Linked DNA regions of Rubripirellula tenax. The protein of the gene in region 2 binds, or shares a complex with, the protein of the main gene of each other region. Links are inferred from orthologs where the notes say so. Each region holds a gene or a part of one and is shown on either strand. Other genes may lie near its edges.

The links. The genes of interacting proteins can lie anywhere in the genome.
Region 1: the proteins of Poly51_RS16185 (region 2) and lpdA are in contact, whole or in part, in a crystal structure (PDB 1EBD), measured with the Geobacillus stearothermophilus proteins. The link is inferred for Rubripirellula tenax from one-to-one orthologs. Residues at the interface, in WP_033016211.1 of Geobacillus stearothermophilus: Ile130, Ala131, Met132, Pro133, Arg136, Arg140, Glu141, Asn155, Arg157; in WP_049624544.1 of Geobacillus stearothermophilus: Pro340, Ser341, Asp344, Tyr345, Arg403, Asp406, Val408, Glu431, Ala432, Gly433, Asp438.

What each region holds. Positions count from the first base shown.
Region 1 is NZ_SJPW01000003.1:832,694-836,313, forward strand. What follows is about bases 685-3,620. They hold lpdA (dihydrolipoyl dehydrogenase), read left to right. Parts: upstream 685-1,397; coding sequence 1,398-2,843; downstream 2,844-3,620. Other genes in these bases: rpsD (30S ribosomal protein S4), read left to right, coding at 685-1,245; Poly51_RS13745 (hypothetical protein), read left to right, coding at 3,360-3,620. Also shown: Poly51_RS13730 (adenosine kinase), read right to left, coding at 1-315; more of rpsD, read left to right, coding at 637-684. UniProt on the Escherichia coli protein: Lipoamide dehydrogenase is a component of the glycine cleavage system as well as of the alpha-ketoacid dehydrogenase complexes.
Region 2 is NZ_SJPW01000004.1:440,371-444,585, reverse strand. The notes cover bases 778-3,622. They hold Poly51_RS16185 (2-oxo acid dehydrogenase subunit E2), read left to right. Parts: upstream 778-1,437; coding sequence 1,438-2,808; downstream 2,809-3,622. Other genes in these bases: Poly51_RS16180 (ribonuclease D), read right to left, coding at 2,841-3,622; aceE (pyruvate dehydrogenase (acetyl-transferring), homodimeric type), read left to right, coding at 778-1,372. Also shown: more of aceE, read left to right, coding at 1-777; more of Poly51_RS16180, read right to left, coding at 3,623-4,025; Poly51_RS16175 ((5-formylfuran-3-yl)methyl phosphate synthase), read left to right, coding at 4,141-4,215.

The sequences.
Region 1 (3,620 bases), on a different replicon or contig from region 2:
GACATCGATCGAGATCCCCAGATCCTGCATGTCTTTCAAAAAGAACTTGCCGACGTCGTCGTTGCCGATCTTGCCGACGAACGCCGACTTGCCACCGAATTCGGCAACCGCGACGATCGTGTTGGCCGCGGAACCCCCTGCACATCGGTTCAGTGGGCGGCCGTCCAACTTGGCCAGTACTTCTCGTTGGCGGGCGTCATCGACCAGCGTCATGATGCCTTTATCCAAAACCAACTCGGTGAGCACGGCGTCTTCGACGGTGGCTTGAATGTCGACCAGGGCGTTGCCAACGCCGAAAACGTCAAAATCAGTCATCTTGCTGAAGTTTCTCTAATAGTAAGGGGGGGGACTTGGCGGCTGGTTCGGTGGCTGGTTTCTCGATGCCCAGCTCGGCCGCTGCCACGTTACCGAAATCGCACGGAAGTCGTCAGGTGCTTGCCCTTGCAAAAACCAGCTTTTCCAGCCAAACTTTGCCGCTTCCCAAAATCCCCGCGTGACCAGCGGGCCGGAATCGTTCTGGCCCTCGCACGGATCACGCCGGCCGGCGATGTCTGAAAGCCTCGGTTTTCGACTCGTTCGACCACGTTCCACGAAGCCGCTTGGTCGATCTGGCCTGCGGAAAGAAAGGCATTGCCCATGGCCCGCTATACCGGCCCGAAAGCTCGCGTCAACCGCCGTCTCGGTATTCTGATTTACGAAACTGCCGGTGCCGCTCGAGCACTGGACCGTCGACCCACACCTCCCGGGATGCACGTCCGCGGCCGCCGCCCGAGTAACTACGGTTTGGCGTTGATGGAGAAGCAAAAGATCAAGCACTATTACGGCTTGGGCGAACGTCAACTCCGTCGATACTTTGATGCCGTCAGCCACAAGCCGGGCAATACCGGCGAATTGTTGTTATTGATGTGCGAGCGTCGTTTGGACAACGTGGTCCGCCGAGTGGGATTCACCAAGACCCGTCCGCAAGCCCGCCAAGGCATCGGCCACGGACACTTCCGCGTCAACGGCGTCAAAGTCACCAAGCCCAGCTACATCCTGCGTCCTGGTGATATCATCGAACTTCGCGGTCGCGAAAACCTGAAGAACCTGTACCGCGGCGTGATCGCGAACGCTTCGCCGGACGCCCTGGATTGGGTTTCGTTCGATAGCGAGAACCTGAAAGCGACCGTGCTGGGCAACCCCGGCGCCAGCGACATCAGCTTGCCGGTGGACGCGAACAGCGTCGTCGAATTCCTGTCACGATAGTGCCCTGAAAACGGCGATCGTTCACGATTCAAAAGACGACTACAATCAACCACGATCCGCACGCGCCCTTTGTCGCTCGTGCGGATCGTTTTTTTACACACCCGACTTTTCCGAAGGTCGGCCTTACACTTTTTCAACCGAAGTTTTGACCCATGCATTCGCCTGTAGTTGTTCTTGGTGGTGGTCCCGGTGGTTATGCAGCCGCGTTCTTGGCGGCCGACGAAGGCCTAGAAGTGACGATCGTCGAATCCGAACCGACGCTCGGCGGCACCTGCTTGCTTCGCGGATGCATCCCCAGCAAAGCCCTGCTTCACGTCGCCAAAGTGATCAGCGAAGTCGCCGACTTGGGTGCCGAGTGGGGCGTCGAGTACGCCGGCGGACCGAAGATCGATATCGATTTGGTTCGGGCTCGCAAGGACAAAGTCATCTCGAATTTGACAGGCGGACTGGGCAGTCTTGCCAAACGACGAAACGTCACGATCATCCGCGCCCGCGGCAGTTTTATCAACTCGACGACGCTGAAACTGGACGGCGATGACGCGTCGATCCCCGAGGGCGGCCAACTGACATTCGATCACTGCATCGTCGCCACCGGCAGCGTTCCCGCCATGCCGCCGGCGTTCGACATCGGCAGCGATCGGGTCATGGACAGCACCGGTGCTTTGAAATTGGCCGACATTCCCGAAACGATGTTGGTCATCGGTGGTGGTTACATCGGACTGGAAATGGGCAGCGTCTATGCTCACTTGGGTTCCAAAGTCACCGTCGTTGAGATGACGGAAATGTTGTTGCCCGGCGCCGATCGCGACTTGGTCAAACCGCTTTCTAAACGCATTCACAAAATGTGCGAAGACCGGGTGTACTTGAACACGAAAGTCGGTTCGCTAACCGAAGATGGTGACAAGATCCAGGTCACCTTCGAAGGTCCCGGCAAGTTCGGGCGAGAAGCGTTCGATCGCGTCTTGGTCAGCATTGGTCGCCGACCGGTCACCAAGGGACTCGGTCTGGAAAACACCCTCGTCGAAGTCAACCCGCGCGGCTTCATCGTTTGTGACAAGCAACAGCGCACGGCTGATCCGCACATCCTGGCCATCGGCGATGTCGCCGGCGATCCGATGTTGGCTCACAAGGCGACTCACGAAGGCCGCGTCGCAGCCGAAGTCATCGCGGGCAAGTCGTCGGCCTTTGACAAGGTCGCGATCCCGGCCGTCGTCTTCACCGACCCAGAAATCGCCTGGGCCGGATTGACCGAAGACGAAGCCAAACGCGACGGCATCGAAGTCGATGTCGAAGTCTATCCGTGGGCAGCCAGCGGTCGGGCCCAAGCCCTGGGTATCACCGACGGTTTGACCAAATGGTTGGTCGATCCGAAAACGCACCGCGTCGTCGGTTGCGGCATCGTCGGCAGCGGCGCGGGCGAATTGATCGCCGAAGCCGTTTTGGCGATCGAGATGGGATGCGAAGTCCATGACATCACCGATAGCGTCCACCCGCACCCGACGCTCAGCGAAACGTTGATGAATGCTGGTGAAGTGCACTACGGCACCGCGACCGAGATCTTCAAACCGAAGAAAAAAAAGCCAGTCACAACAGCTTAGTTTCGTACCGTCGCCAAGCCGCGCATCGAACGGCACCCCCACAGATCCGCCGCTTTGCTGCGGCGGATCGTAGTGGAAATCTTCTCAGATCCCGCGCCGCCATCGCCGCCAACCTGCCCCGATGCCCCCTTGATGGCGTCGTTGGTCAGGGATTTGTTGCCCCCCAACGGCGAAGTTTGTCCTGCAATTCTCGGCAGGGAACCATTTTTTCAGTGACATTCTTTCACGGAACCGCGATAGTGAAACGGCTTTGCTTGCCGTTGCCGTCGTCATAATCGCGACAACCTGAACATCTGGTGGTGCGGCGTAATTAGAATGTTAGGAAAGCATTGAATTGTGATCTCGGCGATCTACGCTCGGAGTCGGGTTTCCATTGCTAGGAAGTGCACCCGAAAGTCGATCGGCAATCACAGGCCCATCAGGCATTGGGTGATTCAGTGTTTGTGGTCCCATTGAATGGGAACTTAGGAGACTCGCTTTTCATCATCGAGTCAGCCAGGAGCTAGTTGGCGAAATATGTCAAAAAGAATCGGAATGGTCGGAACGGGTTTTATCGCCGGGGGCGTATCCCGCCTGGTGAAGAACCATCATCCCGATCTCTCCATTTCGCAAACGCTGACAAGACGCTCGATCAGACTCAGCCCCGATTTGTCCGCCCAACACCCGCTCACAAATTCGATCGAGGAGTTGATCGACAATTGTGACCTGGTTTTCGAGTGCTCGGGTGATCCCGTCTACGCAACGGAAGTCGTCGACGCGGCATTTTCCGCGGGCCTT
Region 2 (4,215 bases):
AGTCGGCAGCGCACCGTTCTACAAGCCTTCGGAATCCAGCACCGAAATCAAGTATTTGAAAGAACGCCGCAAGACGCTCGGGGGATCGGTCCCCAGCCGTCCGACGGACCATCCGACCATGGAAGTTCCTTCGCTTGAGGATTTCCGCAAAGTCATCAGCAAGATGGAGAATAAGAGCATCTCGACCACGTTCGCATGCGTGCAAACGTTGATCGCGATGTGCCGTGACAAGAAGATCGGCAAAAACGTTGTGCCAATCGTGCCCGACGAATCGCGAACGTTTGGTATGGAAGGCATGTTCCGCCAGTTTGGGATTTACGCCCACGCGGGTCAGCTTTACGAGCCCGCCGACTCGGGAATCGTTTCTTACTACAAGGAAGCCCAGGACGGCCAGATTCTGGAAGAAGGCATCACCGAGTGCGGTTCGATCAGCAGCTTCAACGCCGCCGGAACGGCGTACAGTTGCCACGGCGTCAACATGATTCCGTTCTATATCTATTACAGCATGTTCGGTTTCCAGCGGATCGGCGACTCGATTTGGGCTGCCGCCGACATGCGTGCGAAGGGCTTCTTGGTCGGCGGGACGGCCGGCCGCACGACGCTCAACGGCGAAGGGCTGCAGCACCAAGACGGACACAGTTTGCTGAACGCGATCGCGTTCCCGACGGTTCGTGCTTACGATCCGGCATTCGCGTATGAAGTCGTTGTCATCGTGCAAGAGGGTTTGCAACGCATGTATGCCGACGGCGAACAGTGCATTTATTACATCACCGCCGAAAACGACGAATACTTGCACCCGGAAATGCCGGCCGGATGCGAAGAAGGCATCATCAAGGGCATCTACAAGTATAGGAGCCAGGATGTCGACGGCGCCAAGGCTCGCGTGCAACTGTTCGGCAGTGGTGCGATTCTGAATTCGGCCTTGAAAGCTCAGGAGATTCTGGCCGAAAAATACAACGTCGCCAGCGATGTGTGGAGTGTGACCAGTTACACGCAACTGCGACGTGAAGCTGGTGCGTGCGAACGATGGAATCGTTTGCATCCGACCGAAACGCCGCGACGAAGTTACTTGGAGGAAACGCTCGATGGCGTTGAAGGGCCGTTCATCTCGGCAAGCGACTATGTGCGAGCACTCGGCGAGCAGTTGACTCCGTTCATCCCGGGCGACTATTTCGTGCTGGGAACCGATGGCATGGGCCGCAGCGAAACTCGCGAAGCCCTTCGTCGCCACTTCGAAGTCGACGCCGAATCGATCGTGATCGCGACGCTTTACCGATTGGCGAAAGCCGGCACTTTCAAGATGACAGACGTTGCGCAGGCGATCAAAGATCTGGATTACGACTCCGAGAAAGTCGACCCGTATTTCGCCTAACGCACCGGCGCTCGATCGACTTCCCTAAAACCTAATTCCCAATACCTAACACCAATCTTCCTCCCATGACCGAAGTCAAACTTCCCGAACTCGGCGACGGCATCGAATCCGGCGACGTCCTCGAAATTTTCGTCTCCGTCGGCGACGTCATCAAAGAAGGCGATGACATCGTCGAGATGGAAACCGACAAGGCGACCGTTGCCGTTCCCGCTTCCCACGGCGGCAAAGTCACCAAGATCACGGTGAAAGAAGGCGAAACGGTGCCCATTGGTGGCGTGCTGATCGAAGTCGAAGCGGCTGCTGGTTCGGCGGCACCCCCGGCCGCGCCGTCGACGCCTGAACCTGCCAAGGCAGAGGCTCCCAAACCAGCACCGGCTCCCCAGCCGCCCAAGGCCGAGGCTCCCAAACCGGCGCCGACTCCCGCACCCGCACAGCAAGCTGCTCCGGCGCCACAAGCACCTCCGACACCCGCGCCCGAACACACCGAAGTCGTTTCGGCATCGGGCGCGATTCCGGCCGGTCCGGCCGTGCGACGATTTGCTCGTGAAGTCGGCGTGGACCTAGCCAACGTCCAAGGCTCGGGCGACGCGGGACGGATCAGCCGCGAAGATATCCTTGCCGTTGTTCGCGCCACTAGCCAATCGGCGAAAGCCGGCGCTGCCGCCCCAAAGTCGGCAGCACCTCGCACGGCAACGCCGGGGCTTCCCGGCACGGCCGAGAACGACGATTTCGGCCCGATTCGCGTTGAACGTATGAGCAAGATCCGCAAGACGATCTCGCGTCAAATGCACGCTTCGTGGTCGCAAGTTCCTCGCGTCACAAACTTCGACGACGCCGACATCACTGATCTGGAACGACTGCGTCAATCCAGCAAGGACGACTACGCCGCTCAGGGTCTGAAACTGACCACGATGCCGTTCTTGATCAAAGCCGTCGCAACGGCGCTGCGTCATCACCCGTCGATGAACGCCGTCATCGACGAAGCGAACGAGCAGATCATCTACAAAGACTATGTGAACATCGGAATCGCCGTGGATACCGATCGCGGTTTGGTCGTGCCGGTCATGTCGGACACCGATCGAATGGGCGTTCCGGCAATCACTCGCTCGCTTGCCGAAATGGCCGGCAAGGTCCGCGGCGGTAATTTCGGAATGAACGACTTGAAGGGCGGATCATTCACGATCAGCAACTTGGGTGCGATCGGCGGACAATACTCGACGCCGATCGTCAACGTTCCGGAAGTCGCGATCCTGTTGGTCGGACGTAGCCGCAAGTTGCCCGTTGTGATGCCCGATGATTCGATCAAGCCGCGTTTGATGATGCCGCTTAGCCTTTCCTACGACCACCGCTTGGTCGACGGAGGAACGGCGGCTCGTTTCTTGAACGACATCATCGGATACTTGGAAGCACCTAGCCGATTGCTGTTGGCGCTTTAGAGAAAGTTCTGCGGGAATGCCTTCCCGCGAATTCAACCGTTTGCCGCTTCGATGAATTCGAGCGGCTGAGTCTCGTTGACGTCGGCGACGCGAATCGCAAGCTCGCCCGCCAGGATCCGGCGGAACGTCTTTCCCACGATCTCGCCGCGCCAACCCTTCAACAGCGACGGTTCGGCGTCGTTGTCACGGCGGTCCAGCTCGTACCCGAGCAACTCGCGGACGTCATCGGCGTTGCCGACAATCGAGGGCGCCAATTTATGCTGGCGACTGATGCACGCGATCGATGTCGACAGAAACTGGCTCAGCATCGGCGAAACCGCCCGCCGTGTGCCTCGCGGTCGACGTGGCAAGTCAGCATCGGGTGTATCCAACGATCGCTGGACGGCGGCCGCGATGGCGTCGTATTGGTCATTGAACCCGCGTCGTTCCATGCCGCGAATGCCGCGAATCCGTTGCACGTCCGACGAACCCTTTCGTGCCAGTTCGACCAACAAGTCGTCTCGCAGGATTCGCTTCGGCAATCGATCAAGCTCTTTCGCGCGTTCTTCTCGCCACAGCCAAATCTGACGAACGGCTTCGAGTTGTCGCGGATTCAAGCCGGACGCCCCACTGACGCGACGCCAATTCTCGCGAGTCTCGCCGTCCATGACCTTCTGCTGAAAGATGCCGGTTTCTTCATCCAGCCAACCCGCACGATTCAGCTTTTTCGCCATCGACGAAAGCTGGTCGTGCATCTCGAACAGATCCGTGACGTCATGTAACGCATAGGTTATTTGGTCCGCCGTCAGCGGCCGGCGAACCCAATTCGTGCGAGTCTCGCCCTTGGGGAGCGTTTTCCCGACCAGCCGTTGGACCAGGGTCCCCAACGACGCGGGAAACTCAATACCGACAAAGCCGGCGGCAAGTTGCGTGTCGAAAAGGCCGGCGATCGGCTTTCCGGTAAATCGGAAACAGAATCGGGCTTCTTCTCGAGCCGCGTGGGCGATGACCGTTCGGCCGGGTTCGGTCAACAGATCCCAAAACGGCCGGGTATCTTCAACGGTCATCGGATCGATAATTGCTAAGCGATCACCTGCGACGACTTGAATCAAGCACAACAGCGGCCGGTAGGTGTCTTCCGAAACGAACTCCGTGTCGAAACCGATCCGATCGAATGCGGCGATCTCGTCACAGAACTGCTCGAGCTGGACGACCGTATTTATGGACTCGTATTTCAACGTTACGCTTGCTGGGTAAGGGATCGATCATGTTGGGAACTGCTCCGACTTTACCTGCCACCGTGGCACTCGCCTATCCACTTTGACATCAAATGCTTCGCGGCGGTCACCAAACATGACAAACCAGGGTACTTTTAGTGATCCAGCAGGCTTTAAGCCCCCCGTTGAATCTGTCTCACGGCAATGGTTG